Regions from separate parts of the Paenibacillus sp. FSL P2-0136 genome, predicted to be linked through region 1. Evidence: riboswitches for the same ligand, from Rfam matches in the RefSeq annotation. Region 1 holds a riboswitch; the other holds the start of a gene.
What was found. Region 1 has a riboswitch for glycine ahead of gcvT (glycine cleavage system aminomethyltransferase GcvT). Riboswitches for the same ligand answer to the same signal wherever they lie in the genome.

Region 2: it holds a riboswitch for glycine, as region 1 does, so the genes downstream of both, NYE26_RS30080 (amino acid permease) here and gcvT (glycine cleavage system aminomethyltransferase GcvT) in region 1, are expected to answer to the same signal.

Annotation. Positions count from the first base shown of each region.
Region 1 covers NZ_CP150244.1:6,576,155-6,579,916, reverse strand. The annotation lists gene gcvPA (aminomethyl-transferring glycine dehydrogenase subunit GcvPA) at 1-493, opposite strand, end outside; gene gcvT (glycine cleavage system aminomethyltransferase GcvT) at 490-1,614, opposite strand; glycine riboswitch at 1,800-1,897, opposite strand; gene gcvH (glycine cleavage system protein GcvH) at 2,082-2,474, shown strand; gene NYE26_RS28070 (flagellar motor protein MotB) at 2,575-3,471, opposite strand; gene NYE26_RS28065 (flagellar motor protein) at 3,468-3,762, opposite strand, start outside.
Region 2 covers NZ_CP150244.1:7,050,897-7,054,658, reverse strand. The annotation lists gene NYE26_RS30095 (carbohydrate ABC transporter permease) at 1-36, opposite strand, end outside; gene NYE26_RS30090 (ABC transporter permease subunit) at 52-1,005, opposite strand; gene NYE26_RS30085 (DUF5643 domain-containing protein) at 1,226-2,182, shown strand; glycine riboswitch at 2,346-2,425, shown strand; gene NYE26_RS30080 (amino acid permease) at 2,569-3,762, shown strand, end outside.

The DNA.
Region 1 (3,762 bases):
GAACCGTACGGGAGACAATCAGCTTCTTGCGTTTGGTGGCACCTGCGGCCAGCACAGCCGCTTCGGACAGGGCCGTTGCACCGTCATACATACTTGCATTGGCGACCTTCATCCCGGTCAGTTCACAGATATAGGACTGGAATTCGAAGATCGCCTGTAGCTCACCCTGACTGATCTCCGGCTGATAAGGGGTATAGGCGGTATAGAATTCCGAACGGGAAATCACATGGTTGATGACGACCGGAACGTGGTGATCGTATAATCCGGCGCCAAGGAAGCTGGCATGGGTATCGAAATCAGCATTCTTGTTAGCTAGCCCCTTCATGTGGCGAAGCAGTGCGTACTCATCCAGCGCACCGGACATCGGCAGGGTTCCCTGGTAACGGACAGACTGCGGAATATCGGCGAACAGCTCATCGATGGACTGGATGCCTACGGTCTCCATCATTTCTGCGCGGTCTTGCCCGGTCATAGGCAGATAGCGGTGCTTCATTGCGGCTTCACTCCTTGGCTTCTTTTGTAGAATGGGGCTTTGATGACGGCAGCCTTGAGCTGCTTGCCGCGGATCTCTACGTACACCTCTGTACCGATCTCCGTATAGGCAGTATCCAGCAGGGCGAGTCCGAGATTCCGCTTCAGGGTCGGGGACTGGGTGCCGGTCGTTACTTCACCGATCTTTACTCCATCCGCGTATACGGGATAGTGGGAGCGGGGAATGCCACGGTCGATCATCTCCAGGCCCACAAGACGACGGGGCAGACCGGCTTCCTTCTGCTTCAGCAGGGCGTCACGGCCGATGAAGTCGCCTGCATCCAGCTTCACGAAGAACTGGACACCGGCTTCGAGTGGAGTGATATCCGCCGACAGCTCCTGGCCGTACAGCGGCAGTTTGGCCTCGAAGCGCAGCGTGTCGCGTGCGCCGAGTCCGGCAGGAGTCAGGCCATGCGGAGCGCCTGCTTCCAGCAGGCCCTTCCAGAGGGTAGCCGCCGTATCAGCAGGAGCGTACAGCTCGAAGCCATCCTCACCGGTATATCCGGAGCGGGAGAGCAGGACGCTGACGCCGCAGACCTCGGTGTGTTCGATGAAGTGAAAAGGCTTGAGTTCCGTTAGAGGAGCGTCCGTCACTTTGGCAAGGATGGTCTCGGCCAGCGGTCCCTGCAAAGCGAGCAGCAGGGTCTCATCCGAAATATTCTTCAGGGTAACCCCGCTGAACTCGGCGGTGAGATGCTCCTGCAGCCACTGGAAGTCCTTGTCGATATTCGACGCATTCACGACAAGCATGTAACGCTCCTCGCCCAGCCGGTATACGAGCAGATCGTCCACCACACCGCCGCTTGGATAGAGCATCAGGGTATACTGCGCCGCGCCGTCTTCCAGGCGGCTGACATCATTCGTGGTCATTCTCTGGAGGAAGGCTTCTGCGCCCTCTCCGGTAACCATGAATTCTCCCATGTGGGAGACATCGAACAGTCCGGCCTGATTGCGGACGGCTTCATGCTCCTTCACGATCCCTGTGAACTGAACCGGCAGCTCCCAGCCGCCAAAATCAATACACCTGGACTCCGCATACGCGGCATAGAGATCATAAAAAGGCGTTCTTCTCAAAGACTCCATCTCGTCACTCCCTTGGCTTTGATTACATACGAAAAAGGACAGGCGAAAGCCATTATGCACGTATGCATAAATGGACTTTCGCTCTGTCCTTGGTACCTGAGAGTTACCCTGCATTGCAGCGCAGGTTTCCCCGTTGGTGATCCGTGAAGCCTGCGGCGCAGGCATCCGGATGCTCTCCAGAGATGCGTCCGGCAAAGGTCCTTTTGCCTGAGAGATTCACCCATCCCGGGCTTACTCCTTCGGCGCTGTCTTCCTGTGAGACAGTCTCTCCCTATGCCATCATTCGCAAACCATATGTTTTTCTACTGACTCCATTAAACCGGGTAACCCTCCGCCCTGTCAATCAAAAAACGTCAAAAAGTTGACAAATTTAATTTTACTGTCAGTTATATTGACATTAGGCAAGCCGATAACTTAGGCTATAACTAAATTTAGAACTCCAATTACGGAAAAGAGGCGGCTTGGACATGAGTGAAGTGCTTGACAACCTGCTATACAGCGAAGAGCATGAGTGGGCGCAGCAGGGCGAGGGACGCGTAGTACGTGTAGGGATTACGGATCATGCGCAGCATCTGCTCGGCGATATCGTGTTTGTAGAATTCCCGGAAGTCGGCGCGGCAATCTCCGCTGGTGACAGCGTGGGCAGTATTGAGTCCGTGAAGACGGTATCGGAGCTATATTCACCCGTATCCGGTAAGGTGACCAAGATCAACGATGCGCTGGAGGCCAGCCCGGAGCTGATCAACGATCAGCCTTACGGAGACGGTTGGATTTTTGAGCTGGAGCTGGACGCAGAGTTCGCAGAGGCAGTAACCGGCCTGCTGGATGCGGCAGCGTACAAGCAACTGGTTGGGGAATAAAAGTTAGCTTTTTTGCGGAAGCGGATATTAATACGGCAGACCTCTCTTTATTACATTAGATGTTACTAATGTGAGAGGTCTGTCTTTTTGCGTCTGTATATTATTCCGTCTCCTGCAGCTGGCGCAGAACAATGAGTTCGACCCGGCGGTTCTTCTGTCTGCCTTCGGTGGTCGCATTATCATATGCAGGCCGGGTATCGGCATAACCCGCGTACTGGAAGGTATCGGGGCTCAGCCCCTCGTTGTCCAGAAAAAAGCGCAGGACGGACAGCGCCCGGGCGCCCGATAGCTCCCAGTTGTCTTTGTACACTGAGCCTGGCGTCACGGGAACATTGTCGGTGTGGCCTTCGATGCTGATGGTGGCGCCGATGCCGCGGAACAGGCCGGAGAGCTGGCGCAGTGCAGGGAGTGCAGGCGATTTCAGCTCAGCCTTACCCGCATCGAACAGGAAGCGGTCACTGAGCGTGATGGCAATGCCCTGCGGCTTATCGGCAACAAAAATCTGCTCACCCAGGTTATTCTCCTCCACGTATTGGGTGATAACGCCCATAAGCGCAGCCAGCTTCGCCTCCTGTTCACGAAAAGCAAGCTCGCGCGCAGACGGCTGGTGTCCAGCTCCATCTCCTTCTTGTCCGGCTGCAGGTGTATCTGCCCCGTGTCCATTGAGTCCGTTCGTATCCCCAGAGTCTGTGGCCGAAGGCGTGTCAGCGGTGCTGCCGTCTTCATTATGACCCTTCGAAACGTCAGTCCCAGTGATTCCCTGTTTGCCCTCCAGAACGCCGCTTCCGCCTTCCAGTACTGTACTTCCGCTCTTGAAGGTATCCGATAAGGAGCCGCTGACAATGGCATATTTCTGCGAATCGAGACTGCTCATAGCATACAGAATCACGAAGAAAATAAGCAGAAGCGTGATCAGATCCGCATAGGTAATCATCCAGCGGTCCCGGCTCTCTTTCCCTGCGGCGGCGCGGCGCTGCCGGCGGTTTCTTTGTCTCATAGCGGTTCTCCCGGATTGGTGCTGGTGCTGGCGCTGCGTTTAGGGGCGTCTGCCAGGAAGGGGGCCAGCTTTTGACGGACCAGATGCGGGTGATCCCCGTTCTGCAGGGACAGAATGCCGACGAGCAGCATCTCCATGGTGCCCAGCTCACTTTGGCTGCGGGATTTGATTTTGGAGGCAATGGGTAAAAAGATTAGATTGGCGCTGGCTACGCCATAGAGCGTTGCTGTAAAAGCTACGGCAATGGACGCGCCCAGATTCGAAGGGTCCGTTAAGTTGCTGAGTACCCGG
Region 2 (3,762 bases), 470 kb from region 1:
TTTGGTATAAGGGTTGCTTCGGGATGCAGTAGTCATTAGAATCCTCCGTTTCTAGAAAAGCGCCGTATCGCGGTTCAGCTTCCGGGCGAGAGCGTTCGCGCCGATGACCAGGAAGAAGCCGACGACCGATTGATAGAAATTCGCCGCTGAGGACATCCCCAGGTCGTTGAGCTGGATCAGGCCCCGGTAGACATAGGTGTCGATGACGTCCGTAGTCGAGCGCAGCGCACCGGAGTCCAGGGTCACATGGTAGAACAGCCCGAAGTCAGAGCGGAAGATGCCGCCCATGTTAAGAATCGTGAGAATGACCATGATCGGCGTGAGCAGCGGCAGGGTAATCTTGGTGATCTGCTGCCATTTGCTGGCGCCGTCCATCACCGCGGCTTCGTACAGCTCTTCGCTGATGCCGGTGATGGCTGCAAGGTAGATGACGCTGCCGATCCCGATGGAGTGCCACATTTTGGTGATCCACAGAATGTAAGGCCATGCGTTAGGATGCATATAGGCATTCACTGAGGAGTAGCCGAACATTGGCAGAATATGCTTGACCAGGAAGCCGTACTCCGGGTGCAGGAAGGCATAGACGATGAAGCTGACCACGACCATGGACAGGAAGTTCGGCATAATCATGACGGTCTGGAAGAACTTCGAAGCCAGCTTGTTACGCACCTCATTGATCGCAATGGCCAGCGAGACCGAGAGGATGAGTCCTGAGATAATGAAGACCACATTGTACCCCACGGTGTTGATGGTCACGCGCAAGGCGTCAGAGGTGGCGAACAGGAACCGGAAGTTGTCGAGCCCGGCCCAAGGACTGCCCATAATGCCGTCAATGTAGTTGATGTTCTTGAAGGCAATGAATAATCCGAACATCGGAATATAGCAGTTGATGAAAAAGATAATCGAGGTGGGCAGCAGCATCAGCAGCAGCACCCGGTATCGCACGATATTGTGCAGCAGACGGCCGAAACGGCCCTGGGGCGGTGTCGCTAACTTGGTGTTCATAGCTTGTGGTGCGGGATTTGCCATAAGTTCTAACCTCACTCTACTTGTTCTGGATGAACTTATTATAGTAGAGCGGATGAACCGAATTCTCTCTTGCAAATGACCCTGTTTATTCAAAAATGACTTTGTGCAAGTAGGATGTTATTCTGCGCTCCTGTCACAAAATAGCAGCAGGGGAACGTTATACCTGTATATTCTTAATCAGCAAAGGAGAGAAACTATGTACACGATCAGCTTAAATACGATGAAGAAAGCAATGATAGCAACAGCAGTAACCGTTGTACTCGGAGGGACAGTTGTCGGCGGGGGATTCACTGTACCCGTAGCGGCGGCAGCCGATGTCAACAAGGCAACTAAGGCTGGCAGCGCCTTTGCGGTCAGTGACAGCACCGTGCTGAAGGCGCTTGTCCAGAAAGGGCTTGCTGCTGCCCCGAATCAGACCGTGACCCAGGAAGGGGTGACCCTGACTCTAACCGATCTGATCTATGACAATAACGAGCTTGTCGCAGGTATCCGGCAGGAGGGAGGGACGGTGGGCAAGAACGGTTCTTTCATGGACCAGACCAGGAATGTGGACGTGTTGATCAATGGGAAAAAGCTGCTGTTTGATACTTCCATCATTCCCAATTTGGAAGATACGGACACGGCGTTGATCTGGCTGACCAAAGGAGCCATGAAGCAGCAAATCCCGGACAAATTCGACCTAACGCTGAAGGCATACGCCAACGGGGTGAAGGAGCCGTTTATTTTCAAAGTTCAAGTGAACAAGCTGGGGACCCTGTTAAGCCTGAAGCCGGGCGTCTCCAAGAAGAACAACAAATTCAATTATACGGTGAATTCCTTCGAGATGACCGCGTTAACGATGTCTCTGCAGGTGACCTTTAAGGGTGAAGTTCCGGCAGCGGCCAAGTCCAAGGTGAACCCGGAAAGAATGTTATATGACCTTGTGGATGAGAAGGGGAATGTGATCTCGCCGTGGGGCAAGCCGTTTGAGAAGGTTAAAACAAGCGGTACCGAGGAACAGAACTATAGTGCATTCCCAGCCGTTCCGAAGTCCATTAGCGTGAAGCCTTTTACGTATTCCAAAGATGCCAGCGGGAAGATGTTCAAAGACAAGCAGGGCCAATGGGCTAAAACTTATTATAAAGACCTGGAAACCAAAATTACGGTTAAATAACGTGCAATGAAGCAGTGCAGGACACCCGGCGATGACCACGAGAGTAACAAATGATATTGACAGAAGTCTGGACTGTGCATAGAATTGAAAAATATTTACATGAAGTCAGCTTCAAATAATTGAATATTCGCAAGCTATGAAGGCTATGGATCACACTATAGCTGGAGCAGCTTCTGGAGAGACTGCGGGAGACCGCAGCGCCGAAGGGTTCACAATCTCAGGCAAAAGGACAGAAGAGTACCGGATTTGTGTTTTGCCGTGCGGATTAGCCGCTGCTGCAGACGCTTATTTGGAACCTCTTATGAACCGGGAGATTGGATGATATCCAGTCTCCTTTTTGCGTTACCCGGCAGGACAGCGTCATATACACTAAGGGGGAAACAGGTATGGCACAGACAGAGTTAAAAAGAGAGCTTGCAAACCGGCATGTCCAGCTTATCGCCATCGGAGGTACGATTGGCACAGGTTTATTCCTGGGATCGGGTAAAGCCATTCAGCAGGCCGGGCCCTCCATCATGCTCACGTATCTGATCGTGGGGATTGCCGTGTTTTTTGTGATGCGGGCGCTGGGGGAGCTGCTGCTCTCCAAGGCGGGGTATCAGTCTTTTACAGACATTGCTGAGGATTACCTGGGGCCGCGGGCGGCGTTCATTACGGGCTGGACTTATTGGTTCTGCTGGATTATGACGGCGATGGCCGATGTGATTGCGGTGGGCGTCTATGTGCAGTACTGGTTCGATATTCCGCAGTGGGTGCCGGCCGTGATCTGCCTGATCATTCTGCTCGGACTCAATCTGCTCACGGTCAAAAGCTTCGGCGAACTCGAATTCTGGTTTGCTCTGATCAAGGTGGTTACGATTCTGGCTCTGATCGGCCTGGGGATTGTCCTGCTGGTGACCCAGTTCAAGACGGATGCAGGCTCAGTGTCGGTCCGCAATCTCTGGGAGCACGGGGGCGTGTTCCCGAACGGGGTGAAGGGCTTCCTGTTCTCCTTCCAGATGGTGGTATTCGCCTATGTCGGCGTGGAGCTGGTGGGGGTATCGGCAGCGGAGACGGCTAATCCTGAGAAAAACATCCCGTCCGCGATCAACAAAATTCCGCTGCGGATTCTCTTCTTCTATGTCGGCGCGCTCTTCGTGCTGCTGTGCATTAATCCCTGGACCCAGCTTAGCGCGGCTGAAAGTCCGTTCGTGCGCACCTTCAGTCTGGTCGGGATTCCGATTGCTGCGGGGATTATCAATTTCGTGGTCTTAACCTCGGCAGCCTCCGCCTGCAACAGCGGGATGTTCTCGACCAGCCGGATTCTCTACAATCTGAGCAGACGGAATCAGGCCTCGCCTCAGCTTGGCAAGCTGAACCGGAATCATGTGCCTGCGAATTCCTTATTCCTCTCCACGCTGGTGATCTCTGCCGGGGCACTGCTCAGCAAGCTTATTCCGGGTCAGGCCTTCGGCATCGTGACTACGATCAGCGCCATTTGCTTTATCTGGGTCTGGGGCGTTGTGCTGGTCTGCCATATCAAGTATAAAAGGAACCGCCCGGACTTACATGCCGCTTCCAAATTTAAAGCGCCGTTCACC